Regions from separate parts of the Eubacterium sp. BL-380-WT-2B genome, predicted to be linked through region 2. Evidence: riboswitches for the same ligand, from Rfam matches in the RefSeq annotation. Region 2 holds a riboswitch; each other region holds the start of a gene.
The links. Region 2 has a riboswitch for cobalamin ahead of FYJ53_RS08425 (LytTR family DNA-binding domain-containing protein). Riboswitches for the same ligand answer to the same signal wherever they lie in the genome.
Positions count from the first base shown of each region.

Region 1: it holds a riboswitch for cobalamin, as region 2 does, so the genes downstream of both, FYJ53_RS02540 (ABC transporter substrate-binding protein) here and FYJ53_RS08425 (LytTR family DNA-binding domain-containing protein) in region 2, are expected to answer to the same signal.
Region 3: it holds a riboswitch for cobalamin, as region 2 does, so the genes downstream of both, FYJ53_RS14010 (DUF2284 domain-containing protein) here and FYJ53_RS08425 (LytTR family DNA-binding domain-containing protein) in region 2, are expected to answer to the same signal.
Region 4: it holds a riboswitch for cobalamin, as region 2 does, so the genes downstream of both, FYJ53_RS06945 (ABC transporter substrate-binding protein) here and FYJ53_RS08425 (LytTR family DNA-binding domain-containing protein) in region 2, are expected to answer to the same signal.

Region 1 covers NZ_VUMP01000001.1:529,010-533,642, forward strand. Annotated here, with positions in the region: gene FYJ53_RS02525 (ABC transporter ATP-binding protein) at 1-727, shown strand, start outside; gene FYJ53_RS02530 (ABC transporter permease subunit) at 720-1,526, shown strand; gene FYJ53_RS02535 (SDR family oxidoreductase) at 1,724-2,494, shown strand; cobalamin riboswitch at 2,556-2,736, shown strand; gene FYJ53_RS02540 (ABC transporter substrate-binding protein) at 2,848-3,864, shown strand; gene FYJ53_RS02545 (iron ABC transporter permease) at 3,880-4,633, shown strand, end outside.
Region 2 covers NZ_VUMP01000004.1:15,685-20,317, forward strand. Annotated here, with positions in the region: gene FYJ53_RS08415 (ABC transporter ATP-binding protein) at 1-527, shown strand, start outside; gene FYJ53_RS08420 (MATE family efflux transporter) at 542-1,933, shown strand; cobalamin riboswitch at 1,969-2,131, shown strand; gene FYJ53_RS08425 (LytTR family DNA-binding domain-containing protein) at 2,535-3,254, shown strand; gene FYJ53_RS08430 (sensor histidine kinase) at 3,290-4,600, shown strand.
Region 3 covers NZ_VUMP01000006.1:356,970-361,602, forward strand. Annotated here, with positions in the region: gene FYJ53_RS14000 (DeoR/GlpR family DNA-binding transcription regulator) at 1-247, opposite strand, end outside; gene FYJ53_RS14005 (peptidoglycan DD-metalloendopeptidase family protein) at 545-1,969, opposite strand; cobalamin riboswitch at 2,325-2,500, shown strand; gene FYJ53_RS14010 (DUF2284 domain-containing protein) at 2,613-3,218, shown strand; gene FYJ53_RS14015 (hypothetical protein) at 3,244-3,774, shown strand; gene FYJ53_RS14020 (sugar-binding transcriptional regulator) at 3,757-4,633, opposite strand, start outside.
Region 4 covers NZ_VUMP01000003.1:167,435-172,067, reverse strand. Annotated here, with positions in the region: gene FYJ53_RS06950 (iron ABC transporter permease) at 1-822, opposite strand, end outside; gene FYJ53_RS06945 (ABC transporter substrate-binding protein) at 825-1,895, opposite strand; cobalamin riboswitch at 2,071-2,247, opposite strand; gene FYJ53_RS06940 (hypothetical protein) at 2,323-2,613, shown strand; gene FYJ53_RS06935 (DUF6144 family protein) at 2,597-3,178, opposite strand; gene FYJ53_RS06930 (hypothetical protein) at 3,215-3,607, opposite strand; gene FYJ53_RS06925 (YdeI family protein) at 3,632-4,195, opposite strand; gene clpB (ATP-dependent chaperone ClpB) at 4,409-4,633, opposite strand, start outside.

The DNA of each region.
Region 1 (4,633 bases), on a different contig from region 2:
CGGCACCTGCGCGATCGACGGCCTGGACTGCTTTAAGCAAGCGGCTGAGATCAAGGAATTTTTAGGGTACCTGCCCGGGGAGATCGCCTTTTTCGACAGCATGACCGGCGTGGAGTTTCTGAACTTTATGGCCGAGATGCGTGGCATGAAGGACCGTGCGAAAATGGAAAAGCTCATCCGCTTTTTCGACCTGAACCCAAAAGGGAAGATCCGTAAGATGTCCAAGGGCACCAAGCAGAAGCTGGGCCTGGTGTCCGCCTTCATGCACGACCCCGGGGTCCTGATCCTCGACGAGCCCACCAGCGGGCTGGACCCCCTCATGCAGAACCGGTTTATCCGCCTGATCCAGAACGAGAAGAAAAAGGGCACGACCATTCTCATGTCCTCCCACAGCTTTGAGGAGGTCGAGCGGACCTGTGACCGGGTGGGCATTATCCGCGCCGGGGAGCTGGCAGCCCTGGACAGTGTGGCCTCCCTCAAGGCAGAGCGCCACAAGATCTACCAGGTCAGCTTCGCCACCGCTAAAGAGGCCGGAGATTTCGCGGCCCGGTGCAACGGCACCCGCCAGCTGAGGGAGCACCCCCAGCTTGTGGAGGTGCGGGTGGCAGGGAGCATGGACAGCTTTCTGAAAATGCTCACCGGCTACCACGTCATGGCGTTGGACACGGTCTCCCAGGATCTGGAGGATATTTTTATGCAGTATTACGGAGGTAAACATCATGCTTAGCGGGCCGCTTTTCAGAAAAACCTTTAAATCACAGCTCAGGATACTTGTCATCTTCGCGGCCATTCTGGCCATGTATATGGGTGTTGAGATCAGTATGTTCAACCCGGATTCCATGGACGGCATAAAAGAGATGATGGACATGCTGCCCCAGCAGATGATAAACGCCATGAACCTGGACGTTGGCGCTGAGACAAGCCTTGTGGGCTTTCTGGGCTCCTATTTTTACGGCTTTATTGTCATCATGGTGCCCATGATTTTTAACATTATCGCCAGCAACAACGCGGCGGCAAAGCTGGTGGATTCCGGCGCCATGGCCTGCCTGCTGTCCGCGCCTAATTCCCGGACCAGGGTCATCGCAACCCAGGCCGCAGCCCTGATCCTGTCCAATATCCTCCTCATGGTCTTTGTGACCGTTATGGGGATCGCGGTCAGCCAGGCTCTGTTCCCGGGCGATCTGGACATCCGCGCCTTTCTGCTCGTCAACGCAGGCGCCCTGCTCATGCAGCTGGCCGTCAGCGCCATTGGCTTCTCTGCCTCCTGCCTGTTTAACGAGAGCCGCCTGTCCCTGGCCCTGGGCGGGGGCCTGCCCGTTCTGTTTCTGGTGCTCATGATGCTCTCCGGCGTCAGCGAGGACCTGGACGTTGTGCGCTACACGACCCTGTACAGCCTGTTTGACCCTGCCGAGATCATCGCTGGAGGCGACACCGTGGGCCTGTGCATGGCGGCCCTGGCGGCAGTCTCGGTGGTGCTGTATACCCTGGGCATCCTGGTCTTCAGGCGGAAGGACCTGCCGCTGTAAATATAAAAAGCAGACTGAGATCTGAATCTCAAAAGGCTCAAAACACGTATCCAAGGTGTTTTGAGCCTTTTGAGCCTGTATCTTGGGGGATTCTTATAAAAAAGGCGCGCTCGGTTATTTTTTTCTGAAAGTGGTATGTACATAAAAAGGGTGCTGCCAGAGGCAGGCCCGAAGCACTGATGAAAGAAGGAGCGATTATGAGAATAGCCATAGTGACCGGGGCGTCCAGCGGGCTTGGACGCGAGTTTGTAAAACAGATCAGTGAACGTGAGCATCTGGATGAGATCTGGGCCGTTGCCCGGAGGCGGGAACGGCTGGAAGCGCTGGCCAGGGAAGTAAAAACACCGGTGAGGCCTGTAGTCATGGACCTGACAGACACCAGCAGTTTTCCGGAGCTGACAGCCCTGATGGCCGAGAAGCAGCCGGACGTGCGGCTGCTGGTCAATGCCGCGGGTATGGGGAAGCTGGGAAATTACGCCGAGGTGACCGAAGCGGACAGCAATGCCCTCATTGATTTAAACTGCCGGGGAGCAGTCGATATGACCCTGAGGGTACTGCCGTACATGCAGAAAGGCGCGAGAATCTTGCAGATCTGCTCGGTGGCGGCTTTTATGCCCCTGCCCGGCATGAACCTGTACGCGGCCTCCAAGGCCTTCCTCCTAAGCTACACCAGAGCTCTGCGCTGGGAGCTGTTCGGCCGGGGCATAAGGGTGACAGCGGTCTGCCCCTACTGGATCAAAAATACCGAGTTTGTGCCGCGGGCCAGCGCCAACGCGGACCGCTCCGCGGTGCGCCACCTGCCCTTTGCGGGCACCGTCCAGACGGTTGTGCGCCGCTCTATGAGGGACAGCCGCCTGGGCGCGGCCGTATCCACGCCGGGCCTTGCAAGCTTCGGGCTGCGGGTGTTTGGCAAGGTGGTACCCCACGGGCTGGGCATGGCGTTCTGGAACGTGCTCAGGAAAATCTGAGGAAATTCAGGGCGCCGGCAGTTGACAATTTTGAAAAGTTCGCTTATACTAATATTAACAATTGAATCAAACCATTGAGGGTGCCTTGAAAAAGGAGAATAGGGAAACCGGTGTGAATCCGGTACGAACCCATCACTGTAAACAGGGACGCGCCGCAGTAAACCACTGGCCTCGGGCCGGGAAGGGAGCGGAGTGCGGAGGAGCTGTGAGTCAGGAGACCTGCCTTTAGTGTTACGCGTGTTTGTCCGGTGAGGGGATTGTCACTGGGAGAACCTGAGATAGGTAAATGGGAGCCTGTCGGCGATGTGTCGGCAGGCTCTTTTTATATGATTTTTTAAGAAAGAGGTAGAAAAATGAGAAGCTTGAAGAAACAGTTTTTAGGGATTGCCCTGTCCGCAGTGCTGGCGGCAGGCGTGTTGGCAGGGTGCGGCAGCGCAGGGGGAAATGACAGCGCCAGCCAGAGCGCCGGCACAGACGGCCATTATCCGGTCACCATCACCACCTACGATTACGACAAGCAGCCTGTGGAAATGACCTTTGAAAAGGCGCCTGAAAAGGTGCTGGCCGTATACCAGAACGCCATCGAGACCATGCTGGCCCTGGGCCTGGAGGACAAAATTGTGGCTGCCAGCGGTCTGGATCACGAGGTGAAGCCAGCGTACAAGGACGCTTTCGCCAAGGTCAACTATCTGTCCGAATTCAAACCCAGCAAGGAAGCCGCCACTGCTCTGGAACCGGATATGATCCTGAGCTGGACCTCCCTGTTCTCCGACAAGAACCTGGGCAGCATGAAGGAGTGGCAGAGCCAGGGCGTGAACAGCTACAACATGCTCAACAGCGGCGCAGTGTCCCCTAAAACACTGGATAACGAGTACCAGGATTTTGAGAACCTGGGCAAAATCTTTGACGTGGAGGATAAGGCCGGGGAACTGGTGAACGCCATCAAGGACGCTGTGAAACAGACAGAGACCTATGCCCAGAAGGAAAACAAGAGCCCCAAAGTACTGGTGATGGAGGACCAGAGCGGTCAGATTGTCAATTATGGGGCCACCACACTGGCAGGCGATATGGTCACCAAGCTTAAGGGCACACTGGCCAGTCCGGACGCGTCCAAGCTGGGCGAGGAGGACGTGGTCGCTGCCAATCCGGAAGTCATCTTCGCAGTCTATATGGACCGTGACGACCAGGACATGGCCGCCCAGACAAAGGACGCCATCATGAACAACGCGGCCTTTGCCGACATCGACGCAGTGAAGAACAACCGGGTGATCCCCATCGAGCTGGGGCAGATGTACTGCAGCGGTGTGCGTACCATCGACGGCATTCATACCATCGCGAATGGGATGTACCCAGATTTAAACCTGAACTAGTCAGCGGGCTTTTTTATGAGACAAAGCGCACTGATCAAAGATAAAGGGCGGCTCCAGAGCCAGCCCTTTTATGTGTTTGTATGCGTGGTCATGCTGGGGCTGCTGATCCTCTCGGCCCTGGCAGCGGTTACCATCGGCTCCATGGACCTGTCCATCCGGGATGTGTACAGCGTCATCGGCTACGAGCTCTTCCATCTGGACAGCCTGAGTGCCTACGCCAGGGGCGCGGCCCACAACGTGGTGTGGTTGATCCGCTTTCCGAGGGTAGTCATGGGGCTGGCTGTGGGTATGGGCCTGTCCATCTGCGGCGTGGTCATGCAGGCCATTGTCAAGAACCCGCTGGCAGAGCCCTATGTGCTGGGCATCTCCTCCGGGGCGTCGCTGGGGGCGACCACAGCCCTGTTCTTTGGGCTGGGCGCTGTGCTCGGCGGCAGCGGTGTGGGTGTGTGCGCCTTTATCGGGGCCTTTCTGATCTCCATGCTGGTGGTGGCAGTGGCCAACATTGGCGGGCCGGCCAACTCCGTCAAGCTCATCCTTTCCGGCATGGCCCTGGGCGCCCTGTGCATGGCTTTCTCCAATTTTATGGTCTTTATGGCCAACGACCCCAACACCACCCAGCAGCTCACCTTCTGGATGCTTGGCAGCCTGTCCGGGGCCAAGTGGGGCCCCACACTGGTCATCTTTGTCGTGGTGGCGGCCAGCACCCTCTTTTTCTGGAGCCAGCACCGCCCCCTGAACCTCATGCTCCTGGGCGACGATGTGTCCATCA
Region 2 (4,633 bases):
ATTTTATGCAGCGCTATCCCCACAGCATGAGCGGCGGACAGCTCCAGCGCGTGGGCATTGCCCGGGCGCTGGCCCTGAACCCCGAGGTGCTGGTCTGCGACGAGGCTACCTCGGCCCTGGACGTCTCCATCCAGAAGAAAATCGTGGCGCTGCTGACCCGGCTTCAGCGGGAGAAAAACATTGCCATGATCTTTATCTGCCACGACATGGCCCTGGTCCAGAGCCTGAGCCACCGGCTGGCTGTCATGTACCTGGGCAATATCGTGGAGACCGTGGGCGGCGGCGAGCTGTGTGAAACAGCCATGCACCCCTACACCCAGGCGCTTTTGGGGTCGGTGTTCTCGCTGCATATGGACTGCTGCAAGAAAATCGAAACCATCCCCGGCGATCCGCCGAGCCCGCTGGAGCTGCCTCCGGGCTGCCCCTTTGCCGGGCGGTGTGAAAAATGTATGCCCGTCTGCAAAGCCGAAAAGCCACGCCTGAAGGACGTGGCGCCAGGCCACCAGGTGGCCTGCCATCTCTATTAGTTAAGGAAAGCATTATGGAAGAAACCCGTGAAATCCCGTTAAAAGGCCAGATGACCGAGGGGAAGATAGGCCGGCAGCTGCTGCTGTTCGCCCTGCCCCTCATGTTCTCAAACCTCTGCCAGCAGCTATACAACACCGTAGATGCTGTGATCGTCGGCCGTTTTGTGGGCGCAAATGCCCTGGCCGCCGTGGGCGCGAGCAGCCTGCTCATCACCTTCATGATCTATTTTTTCATCGGCCTGTCCATCGGGGCCAGCGTGCTGATTTCACAGTTTTTCGGCAGCCGGAAATACGACAAGGTGCAGGAGGCTGTGCACACCGCCGTGGCCCTGAGCCTGGCGGCCGGCCTTGCGCTCACCGTTCTGGGCTTGACCCTTGCGCCGGCCATGCTGCGGATGATGAACATCCCAGAGGCCGGGCTTGCCTACGCCGTGCCCTATATCCGCATCTATTTTCTGGGCATGATCCCCATGACTTTGTACAACATTGGCAGCGGGATTCTGCGCGCGGTGGGCGATTCCAAAACCCCGCTGGCCTGCCTGGTGGTCACCGTTGTGCTGAACATCGGGCTCGACCTGCTCTTTGTGGGGCCGCTTGGCATGGGCGTGGCCGGCGCGGCACTGGCCACAGCCTTTTCGCAGCTGGCCGCCGCTGTGCTGATTGTCATTATCCTGCTGAGGGCTGATCCCATCTACCGGCTCCGGCTGGCCAAAATCCGGTTTCACGCACAGGTGTTCAGGGATATCGTGCGAATTGGCCTGCCCGCTGGACTGCAGTCTGTGCTGGTCTGCTTTTCCAACGTAGTGGTCCAGTCCCAGATTAATACCTTTGGGCTGGAGGTCATGGCCGGGTTTACCGCCTATATGAAAATTGACGGATTTCTCTTTATGCCCATTGACGCCTTCTGCCTGGCGATTTCTAACTTTGTAGGGCAGAACATGGGCGCTGGACGCTGGGAGAGGGTGGTAAAGGGCAAAAACGTCTGCCTGCTTTTGTGCGTGGGCGTGACCATCGGCCTGGGCGCAGCCATTATCCTGAACGCCTGTCTGATTCTGGGCATGTTTACCTCGGACGAAACAGTGGTTTTAAACGGTATGCGCCAGCTTTACACCGTGGTGCCCCTTTATGGTATTTACGCTGCGGATCAGGTGTTTGTGGGCGTGCTGCGGGGTGCCGGGGCCACGGTAATCCCTATGATCATCACGCTTTTGTGCATGTGCGGCCTGCGGCTGGGCTGGATTTTTACCACCCTGCGGTTTGTCCACGACGCGCGCATGATCTACATCAGCTATCCGCTGACCTGGATTGTGACAGGGGCGGTACTGGTGCTCTATTATTATAAAGGCAGCTGGCGGCCAGAGAAGGCAGGCTTTAAAAATCGTAAATATTTAAAAAGAAGTTGTTGACAAAGCCGCTCAAAGGGCGTATGATGAAGTTAATTAAATATTGAATGATCCTATGTAGTGGGAAAAGGGTGAGAATCCCTTGCTGTAATCGCAGCTGTAATGCAAAATGCTTTCTGAAAAGCCACTGTCAACGATGATGGGAAGGCGGAAAGATGATATTGCTGAGCCAGAAGACCGACATAGTGATTGGTTCTTAAAAGACTCCGATTTAGAGTGCTTAAGAAACGAAACAAAAACCCTTACCATCCAGATTATACTGTGTTCGTTCATCCCTCTCTGAATCCGAGAGGGATTTTTTTATGGAATTTAAGGACGGTCACCTTATCATTCGTATTTAATTAAATCTCATAATGCCTGTTCCATCAGACAGGCGTCATTAAATCCTCTTTTCAGTCAGCGAGGCTGAAAAACCCTCCCTTTTTTGAGAAGCTCCAAACGCCGGGGCTTCTTTTTTTGAAAAAAATCTTGAAATCTTCGTTTTTATAGAGTATTTTTATGGTATAAAATTATTAAGGGGAAATAATCTTCACGATGGCTTTGTATAGGGTGCGGGAAGAAAATATGGTATAATGGAAGAAATACTGGAAAGGCAGTGGATGGGATGATTAGAATTGGGATTTGTGACGACAATGCTTTGATTGCAGAAAAGCTGGAGGCGCTCATTATCAGATATGGTGAGGAACACAATATTGATGTGGAGACATACGTCTATCATGACGGCAGTGAAGTGCTTGAAGACCGTATCCAGTTTGATATCCTTTTTCTTGACGTGGAGATGCCGGAAACAGATGGGATTGATACGGCCAAGCAGATCCGCAAGTGGGACGCCCGGGTCAAGATTATTTTTATCACCAGCTACACTCACTACATGCGCAACGCCTTTGCTGTGCACGCGTTTGAATACCTGGTCAAGCCTTTTAACACGGCTAAGGTAAACATGGTGCTGACCGAGGTGTTTGATTTTATTGAAAAGGAAAACAAGAGCCATGACATCTCTCTGATGATGGGCGGCGAGCTGAAGGTTTTTGCCAGCAATGACATTTATTATTTTGAGCGTGTGCGGCGGAAGATTAAAATGAGCACCACCCAGGGCGATTTTGAATTTAACGGCGTTCTGAGTGAGATCATGGAAAAGGTTAAGGACTTTGACTTTGAATACTGCCACAAGAGCGTGATCGTGAACCTGTTTCACTGTAAGCGTATTGCGGGCGCCGACCTGTATCTGGACAATGGCGAAACCCTGCCCATCGCCCAGAAACGGGCCGTGGAATTTAAGGCGCGGCTGTTTGATTATATTGAGGAGAATTTTAAGCTGTTGTAGAGGATTGGCTAGGAGGATAAGTTTAGGGGAAGAGTATGGATAAGTGGATTTATATATTGGATATGTTCTTGTCTTATGGCGTATCAGGTTATGTAATGATTAAATTTTTATCTGATTTATTTGAAAGAAAGTATAGTGGGAAAATTTATATTTTAGCTTGGTTATTATTTGTTGTAGTAGCTATTGCGTTTAATCTAACTGGTATTGCGATTTTAAAGAGTATATATGGAATAATTTCTGCATGTGCTTTGGGCTTGTTGCTTTTTAAAGCAAAAGATAAAAGAAGAATAGTAGGCGCAGGTGTCTTCTTTTTTCTGTATATGTTCATTATAGATACTTTATCAGTCTTATTCTTTACGGTTTTTAGTGGAAGAACAATAGAAACTGTTCGAAGCGATATAGTTTTGTTATTTATTTGTGGGTTAGGAAATCAAATTATGCTATTATGTTTTTACAAACCAATTGTAACATTAATGAAAAAGCATAAATTTGATATTATTACCTTACAGCAGAATTTGTTTTTGATAGTTTTGGCGTTATTTGAAGCTGCGTTGCTTATTTATATCATGAGTTTTATTGATAAGACTTCAAGTGGTTTAATGTTAACTATGATGATTGCGGGTTTTTTAGGCTTGGATACATATCTAATTTATCTTTTTGAAACTATCTCACAAAAGTATGAGCTCGAAAGAGAGATAGACTTAAAAAAGCAACAGGAAGAAATGCAAAATAATTATTATCATAGCATTGAAACACAATATGATCATTCACGCCGTTTGATTCATGATATGAAAAATCATATGCAAACTCTTGAGGAAATATATAGTGAGGGAAGCGGCATAGAAGCAAAACAGTATGCAAAAACGATTTTAGAGAGCATGGACGCTTTTTCGGGCCGTTTTAAATGTAAAAATCGTGTACTAACAATTATAGTTAATGACAAGATTTTAAAATGCGATGAACAAAGTATAAAAATTAATACGCAAGTAGAAGATTTAAACTTTGATTTTATAGACCCTTTTGATATGACCACAATTTTTTCAAATTTATTGGATAACGCAATTGAGGCCTGCTCAAAGGTTCCGATCGAAAGAAGAAAAATTGATTTAACGGTTTATAAGTTTAACGAATTTATAACAATCAGTATTCGGAATCCCTATAATGGCAAACTGGTTTGGGATAAAGACAGTCTGGTATCTACAAAGGGCGGGAAACATATGGGGCTAGGCCTGAAGAACGTGAAGTCGGCCGTAGAGAAATACGAGGGCACAATGCAGCGAAAAAGTGATGAAGGTCGTTTCGAAGTAAAAATTTTAATGTCACCGGAAAGTAGAATAGACGTATAAATTTGTATTTGGAGCATGGACGATGTCAAAAAG
Region 3 (4,633 bases), on a different contig from region 2:
GCTTTTTTTCCTCACTGTACTGGCCATGTTTGTAAGCCACATCATCTTCACTTGTCGTATAGCTGTTATCAACGGCTGTAGCGCCTCCATGAACCTTATTGATAAGGCCCATCTCGTGCAGGGCGGTTAAGTCCCGCCGCACCGTTGATTCTGAGCTTCCAAGCAGCTCAGTCAGTTCCTGCACTGTCACTGCTTTTTTGCTCTCCACGGTTTTTAAAATAATGTTAAATCTTTCCTCTGTTAACATCTCTTTGACCTCCGCAACTGTATATTATCACCATCTTCAGTCAATGTCAAGCATAATCATTCAAAAAACTTCAAAATAATTCAAAAAAACCCTTGTTTTTCTCTTGAATATGATTAGTAATGACTGAATTTGACTGTTTAAGCCTACCACGCCCGGGTATAAAAGTCAACAAACCAGAAACGCTGGCAGCCGGACCGACGCCCGAGGTTGTTTTCAAAAAATAAAAAAGAACCAAACACGCGATTTGGTTCTTTTTTATCAGTGATATGCATATACTAAATTTTTTCGATCATGACATCAGACGTTGTCGCCGTCCTTGATGTCAAAATAATCTGGTAAAAATTGCTGAACGTCGTTAATGCGGATTTCAAAATGGGAGTGCGGTCCGGTTGAATTACCAGTGCTGCCCATCAACGCAATAACCTGACCCTTTTCGACCCGGTCACCAACGCTTACCTTAAATTCGGAGTTATGACCCATTCTCAGGACGGTTTTTCCATCGTCCATCATAATGTCAACGCATAATCCGTAACCGCCAAATTCACTTGCCCGGATGACTGTACCACTCTGCGGTGCGTAGATCAGCGTACCCATTGAGTTCGCGATATCCACTGCAAAGCAGCCTGCGTGGCTTCCTGGCTTATCTAAAGCGGAAATATTACCGACTGCCGGTAAAATAAAATTGCCTTTCTTTGAAGACATGGTTGGGTACTGCTTCGTTCCCTTTGAAACAATCTGAGCCACTGGCTCTTTTGCAACTGTTTCGGATAAGGTTGTTTCACTCACAACCTTGCCGTCTTCATAGACGGTTTCGACTTCCTTATCAAGTTCTCCGTTCACACCTTGCTGTGTAACTACAGTTTGATCAACATATATATTTGGATCTTCCTGCTCAACGGTCTGGAAAGGTATGTCTTCTTTTTTAGTTGATGTTTTAGTCAGATTAATTTTTAAGATACTGGAGCTTGTCTCAGTCTCATTATTCTGGTTTTCTACATTCTCATTACTATTATTTTCAACGGTACCTTCAGCTGCTGGAGCTTCCTCTTGGGCTGGCTCATTGCTTTGGTCTCTTGCCACATCGGCTCCACCACGGCTTGCTACCTGGATTGGAGCGTTCGTACTCTCTTCACTCTTACTCGGATTAGTATTACCTGTTGCTAAAAGATTAGCGCACTCGTCCGGACTGTTTAAGTCCTCGAGCGGAAAATTCTTAGGCGTTTCTACAACGTCGCTCTGGATGTCGCATTTTACCAGCTTATCTGAATCTTGTACATTACCGATCTTATTAATTGCACCTGCAATACCGGCCTGTACCTGGTCAGATGAAGCCAGGTTCCCGACTTCCTGTCCGTCAACCTTCAATTGTACACCATGAACGCCGACCTGAAGATCCTGTGCGTTCAATGCATCAGTAAATTCTTCTTCTGAAAACATTGGTTTATTAAATGTGATGCTCTTTTTAATCTGTATATCATTGTAGACATATGCTGTTTCTATCGACGTTTTCGATCGCATATCCTGCTCTACCTGATCCAGACTCTGTGTAAACACAGCTGCATCTTTGGTATAGCCTAAAACCTCTCCGTCAACCATTACCTTGTAACCAAGACAGGTTGAAGAAAAGAATCCGAGAAGAAGCGCTACACAGAAACCTGTGAATACGACTTTTTCTCTTTTGCTCAAGTGCTTGGCGTAATGCGCAAGCTTCTTAAAAAACATTTGAAGCTTGCCACTTGAGCGATGGCTTTCGTTGCTAATGCCTAATCACCACCCTCCTATATAATTTTGACCAAATTGTAAAGTTATTTACAATTTAGATATATTTTAACATATCCTTTGGCACTTGCCAATACCTTAACCGAAATTACTTAATATTTTATGAAAAATTCATTAAAATATACGTATTTTAGGTTTAATCAAGGCGGTTCTCGCCCCTTTATCGGATATTTATTATTTTTTTCTTTACAACTAAAATTAAATTAAAGAGGAAAATATTGTTATAAGAAAACAAATTTACAAGAAGTCTCTTTTCAGGGCCGAATAAACCTTGACAAAATAAAATCAAAGGGATATGATAAGGATAACTTAATATTGTAAACATTATGTAAATGGGAAAAAGGTGAAAATCCTTTGCTGTAATCGCAGCTGTAATGCAATATGTCCTCTTAATATACCACTGTCCTCAGGATGGGAAGGTTGGGGGAATGCCATTGTAGAGCCAGAAGACCGGCATAATGTTTTCTTAAAACACTCCGATTTAGAGTTGTTTAAGAGATACGTTCTTTAATTGATTTCGTATTTTTTGCCTTCTCGAGCCGGAGAAGGCTTTTTTATTGTACTAAATGAAGGTGAGGTATTCCCATTGATCGAAATAAAAAAACAGGCAGAGGCTGCCAAAGAATTTAAAGGCGACACCGTCATCAAGAGCCTGATGACCCTCAAGCGCCAGCTTGAAGATAAACGTGAGCTGTTCGGTATTCATGAATATGCCTTTGCCAAAACCAGCGACCTGCTGTTTTCCATGGGCACAAGACTTTTGTGCGAGGGGAACCAGTGCGGTCATTACGGCGCCACCTGGGCCTGCCCGCCAGCGGTAGGCAGCTACAACAGCTGTGTTGCCAAATGCCGTTCCTACGAAAATGTCTGTTTGCTTTCAACCGTTACCGATTTAAAGGGCCAGTACGACTCCAGAGGCTGGCACCGGGCACGCATGGTCCACGAGGCCGCCACGGCAAAATCCGCCAGGCTTTTCAGAGCCCATTATCCAGGCGCGCTGGTGCTCTCTACAGAGGGTTGTATCATCTGCGACCAGTGCACCTACCCTGATGCCCCCTGCCGTTATCCCGACCAGATATTCCCTTCTGTGGAGGGCTACGGCATCGTGGTCATGGATCTGGCCAGCAAAACCGGCCTTTCCTATAATAATGGCCCCGAAACCGTCACCTATTTCAGCTTTGTGCTGTTTTAATCCCCATTCAGAAAGGAAAACCGCTATGAACCTGACCATTTCTTCCATTCCTTCTGCCGAGCTCTTGCCTCCCGCTTTCACTGTTTCCGATTTCCATACCCTCAAGGAAAAATACAGCGGCCTAAGAAAAAAGGCAGCCACAGCCTACTGCGCCCTGGATGGCGTCATCTCCCTCTTTCAGGCCATCGCCCAGGAAAAGGGGATTGACTTTAATCCTATGGTTTTCTACCCCATGTCCTCCTTTGTGAAAGAACGGGACATCTGCCGGTTGACAGAGATTCTGCTGGAAAGTGCCTTTTCTGCGGGAGAAAAAAGCGTGGACTTCAGCATCAATCTTTTTAACGCAGGCGTTATTTCCCTGTCCATCAAAACCAGACAGCCCTGCAGGCCCCTTTCTCAGTATACAGAGGAACTCCAGGCACTCACCGACGCCTATGAAGGTATCCGGGACACCCGCCGGATCGGCGGCCGGGAGCTCGCCTCCTTTATCCTGAGACGCAGCCCCGAAAAGAATGAGGGGTGTTTCGGAAGTGACCTGTTATACGTCCGTTTTTAAAATTTTTTCAGCGGTTTCCTCATCAATGATAAGGTGACGCGCGAACCCCGTATTCAGACAGCCGATGGCCGACCCTACATTCGCTCCCACAGGCACAATACCAACAAAATTCTTAATTTTAGAAAGCGGTGCCAGCGGAATCTGAATGGCAAAATCATCCTCCCCTTTAATCTGCTGGCCTTTCCAGTTAAAAAAGTAAGACAGAATATTAGAAGTGGCCCGCTCCGTAATCAGCCGCCGCCCAAAACGCAGGGCTGTGGCGTGGTCTGGTACACAGGGATATCCCCCTAGGGTCACTAAGGCTGTGTCTGTCTTTTTCCACAGGGCCAGAATGCTGTTGTAATTATCCGTCGTCACAAACAAATCCCGCTCCTGCTTCGTAGTCGGGAAAGCCGGTGAGATCAGAAAATCCGCCTCAAAGCCAGTTTTCCGTGCAAAATCTGTGGCCAGCTCATTGGGATGGTAGCCCTTGTGGGGCACTGTGGCAGTCCCGATCAAAGGACAGACCTTTCCGCTATACTGTTCAGTGAGCTCCCGGTTCGCTAAAATATCAATGATCCGGCTGATATTATACCCCCAGCCAAGTCCCAGGATACGGGTTTTTGGAAGAAGTTCCAGAAGAAAATCCACAGCTGCCTCATAGAGGCGTTCCTGAGTTTCATTTTTATCGTCCATACAGCTCACGACCTGGCAGCTTTTTAAGCCAAACCGGTTGCACATCTCCCGGCTTTTTCCAATGCTGGTGCTGTCAAAAGACTTAATCTCAATTTTAACAATTCCCTCCCTGCGAGCCTTGTTCAGCAGATTGCTGACCGAAGGCCTCGAGATACCCATAGACTTCGCAATCTCTGCCTGGGTC
Region 4 (4,633 bases), on a different contig from region 2:
GATAACGCCTGTAAAGCTGACAATGGCCGATGAAATGAGCGTGACCGCAATGCCCGAAAGCAGCCGCAGCCGCATGACATTGACGCCCAGGGCCACCGCGCTTTCATCCCCGGTGGATAAAAGGTTGTAATGCCAAGCAAAACGGACGATAAACGGAAAGGTCAGGAGCAGAATAACACAGACCACGAGAATCTGCTCCCAGGTGATCTCCGAGAGGCTGCCAAAGGTCCAGTGGACAATGGCGGAGAGCTGCTGCTCGTTGGCCACATACTGCATGCTGGCATTCAGGGCTGAAAAGAAATAGTTGAGGGCAATGCCGATCAGGATGATCGTTGTTTTTCCCATGCCCTTGGCCGAGGCGATGCCGTACACCATGGCGGCACAGATAAAGGCCAGCACAAAGGCCATCATGACAGTGCCCACCTGATTGCTGCCAAAGGGCGTAAAGCCGAAAATAATGGCCAGCGATGCCCCGAAGGCCGCGGCGTTTGAAAGCCCGGTGGTAAAGGGGCTTGCCATCTTATTGCCGGTGATGGCCTGCATGACCAGGCCGCTGATGCCCAGGCCGATGCCGGAAACCAGCGCCATGGTAATGCGCGGCAGGCGCAGCTGCATGAGCACAGTGAGCTCGGTCTGGTTCAGCGCCGCCGCACCCATAAAGTGGCCGCCGGGCAGCAGGGTCGCAAACACCCGCCCCACGGTCACATTGGCAACGCCGACAAAGCAGCTGGAAAAAGCAGCAATGATCAAAAGGATCACTGCTGCCAGCATCAACGCCGCTCTTTTTTTATGATAGGCTTTTAATGTCTGCTGCTTTTCCATTACTATTGATGCTTAACCTGAAAAACATGCCCTTCTACCGGATCAACCCCCTGGATTTCCATCCATTCGTCAAAGATCGCGTCGGGGTCAACATCCTTCATCTGCTCAGGGTATAACCATTTCGCGGTATAAACCGTCCCGATCATTTTGCCCAGTCCGCCGGCGCAGAAGCCTGTTGTCACATAGAAATCGTCATTCTGGACCGCCTTTAGATCGGACCAGCCTGCGCGGCTCAGCATTTCGGAGGAGATGGTGCTGTAGTCCTCCGCTGTGGGCGGCGTGTAAACGCCGGTATTTTTGAGGGCCGGGCCGGATGAAGTCTTGATGATAAGGTCCGGGTCCTCTAACAGAATCTTTTCCGGGTCAATGGTCTTGCCGGTAATGGTAGGGTCGCCGAAAATATTGACAGCCCCGGCGTTTAAAAGCATGCTGTTCCAGCCGTCATTGCTGGTTCCCGGTATGCAGGTGGTATTTGGGTCGCCGTATTCCCAGTACACCTTTTTGCTTCCCTTGACGTCCTTAATTTTTTCGGCCACCATGTCCATGTTATCCTGGTAAAATTTTGTCAGCTTCTCGGCTTCCTTTTCCTTGCCAAACAGCTTGCCCAGAATCTCGATTTCCTTTGGCAGCTCGGCATTGTTATAGCCGGATACCACGACAACCTGAATGCCGAAGGGCTCCAGCTTTTTAATGTCCTCTTCCCATGTGCCGTTGTCCGGGGTGATGAGCACCTGGGCGCCCAGCTCGGCAATCTTTTCATAATTCAGCTCGCTCTGGCCCTTTCCGATAACATTATCCGGGTCGAACTGGCTCCAGTACACACGGTCCTGGGCTGTGTTCTTATCCACCGCCACCACCTTGTCGATGGCGCCGATCCCGCGGATCAGCTCAGAATTGTAGCGGTTGGCCACCACCACTTTCTCAAGGGGCTGGGGAATGGTTACCTCGCGCCCGGTATCATCCACCACGGTAATGCTTTTCGCCTCACTCGAATCCCCGCTCTGGCTGCACCCGGCAAAGACCGGAACCAGCAGAAGCAACGCGCACATCAGTGCAATCACTCTCTTCTTCATTTTTTCCTCCATTAAATTAAAAATTTATGTTAAATCCTTTTGGATGTCAACATCTCCCAGAAAACACAGGCACATCTAACTTTTCGGCAAATAAAAAAACCGATAAGCACTCTGCTCATCGGTCCCATTTTCCGAGATTTCATTTATTCAAACACGCCGCTGCATTCTCCCCCTGCACGTATTTCTTCTTTAAGGCAGGTCTCCTGGCTTACAGCTCCTCCGCGGCCCGCCTTCCCGGATTGCTCCAGTGGCTTTTCAGGCTTTGTCCCTGTTTACAGTGATGGGTTCGCACCGGACTCACACCGGTTTCCCTATTCTCTTATTGCTAAGCACCTCAAAGGTTATTCTGTTTTTATCATTATACCTGCTTCTATTATACTTGTCAATATCCAACCGGGGAGATTTATTTTCTGACGATAAGGCTCCAGTGGCTGCTGTAATACTGCGGCTCCGCAGGGTTATAGACGCAGGATTCTCTCAGGCTGTCCTCAAGGTGCCAGGCTTTAAAAAAGCGTTTTATGTCTGCCAGATCCACATAGAGGTGGGGCACGCCCGTCTCAGTACCGCTTTTTTCCGAGAGCAGGGTGTTGGCGTCAACGCGCCGGCTGCTGTCTGCCTGTTTATAGCCATAGCTACTCTTAGAGATGAGCGTAAGGAACAGCTCGCCCCCGGGCTTAAGATTGCATTTTATCCGCTTTATTTTAAAGGATTCCTGTAACCTTCAGCAGGCAGCAGTCATGCCCCTGCTTGATGGTCTGGAGCAGCTCGACCTCCACCGGGCGCTCAAATACGGCTTCAAAGAAGGCTTTGCTGTACCCGGCAGTACAATAGCACCAGGTCAGCGATGGGGAGGTCCCGGCCCTTTCCAGCATGGGACACTCGCAGGTAAACATCCTGGTATACAGTGCGCCGCCCTTGATGCTCCAGCCCGCCCCGCTCTCGTTGAGGTGGCTGACAAAGCGTGCCAGATCCTGCCCTTTGGACTGGTATAGCGCCTTGAAAGTCTCGGCGGTTTCCTCCAGCCGGCCATTTTCGTTGCAGTGGCAGCCCATTCTTATTTTGACAATGGTCTCCTGGTCAAAGTTTGTCTCCAGCTCCTCTGACAGGCGCTCAACCCACCTGGCTCTCTCTTCGGGCGCTGCCCCTGGCCGCAGCGGAACCCGGCGAAGGAATGCCTCTGCCTCTTCCCGGGAGATGTTTTTCTCAAGGCTCTGGCTTAACCGTTCCAGCTCCTCCTGCTCCAAAAACGGACTGACCGTTTCCGGCATACTAAAATTTTTCATGCTTCACCTCGCTTATCAATCTCTGGGGCACGGCTTTTACCCATACCCACAGCTCACCACATACCAGCCACTGCCTTCAGGCCGTTGGGCGACCCAAAAGCGCCAATACACCATACTGCGCGGCGGAACGCTGCCATCTGTCAGGAAGCCGGTACGGATCACTGATTTAAAAAGCACAGTGCTTTTTCCATTTTCCAAGACACCGCAGTCCTCGTAGGTCAGCTCGAGAAGCTCCCAGCCAAAATGCCGTTGAAAGTCCCGTTTAACAGCATGCGCCGCGGCTTCTATCTGCTCCTGTGTACAGGGTGAGGGCTTGTCGATCACCACCTTTGTTTTAGTGGTATTACCCCGCAGGCCAAAAAACACGGCCGCTATCAGGCAGAGGATGGCAGCGCCGCAGGCAGCGTGAAAAAGCGCTCTTGATTTCACAATCGATTCTCCTGCTTTCCCGGATCACATTGGCTTTAAATTTTTCTCCAGCCGCCCGGCCATCCACGCCAGGCGCTTGGCCCGGCCGGCTTCCGTTTTGGCGTCAAGATAAGCTCTTGTGTAGGTCTTTTTTACAGAAGGCGGCATATTCAGGAAGTTTTTATGAGCCTGTTCGTTTTCCCGCAGCAGCCGGGCCACTGCCTCAATCTGCTCCTCTGTGACGGGTGAGGGCCCTGCGGCGCTGTCCCACTGGCCGTTTTTCTTTGCCTCCTCGATCTTTTCCCTGCCGATGTCTGTCATCAACCCGCGTTTTTCAAGGCTTTCTGCCAAAGCCTTGTTTTTCGCGGACCATTTGCTGTTCTTTCTGCGCGCGGAAAAATACTTGATGTAGGACTGGCCGTCTACTTTTTTCATCTGGCCGTCAATCCATCCAAAGCACAGGGCTTCCTCCAGCGCCTCGCCAGCTTTTACGGTCACCAGGGCTTTTGTCTTTCCAAACACCAGCCAGACGCCTTCGCTGGACTGGCAGTTGTGGGACAGCCAGTCTCTGAAAGCCTCGCGGGTCTTAAAATATAAGGGCTCACTCATCCTCGTTCCTCCAAAAATCAAATTCTTTTCCACAGCGCCTCTGCAGGTAAAACCAGTCGGCCTTACCCATTGCCTGCGGCAGTTTATGGTTTGATTATAGCATGGTTTCCGGCTCTGGTCATGTCTTTTCCTGCTGTTTAAAGCTTCTGCCTTCCTCTTTTTTGCATAAAAAAAGACCAGCGCAGGTTTGCGCCGGTCTCAGACTTTGCTCTTTTATTTTTCGATGACAAAGTGGCCGTCCTTAAAGTCAACGGTGACCACCTGGTCCTCATCCAGGTTGCCCCGGATAATTTCCTTGCCGATCATGGTTTCAATATTCTTCTGTAAAAAACGCTTCAGCGGACGGGCGCCGTAGCTCGGGTCATAGCCCTGGTCGATGACGGCTTCCTTGGCGTCTTCACTGAGTTTTACCACAATGCGCTTATCATCCAGGCGTTT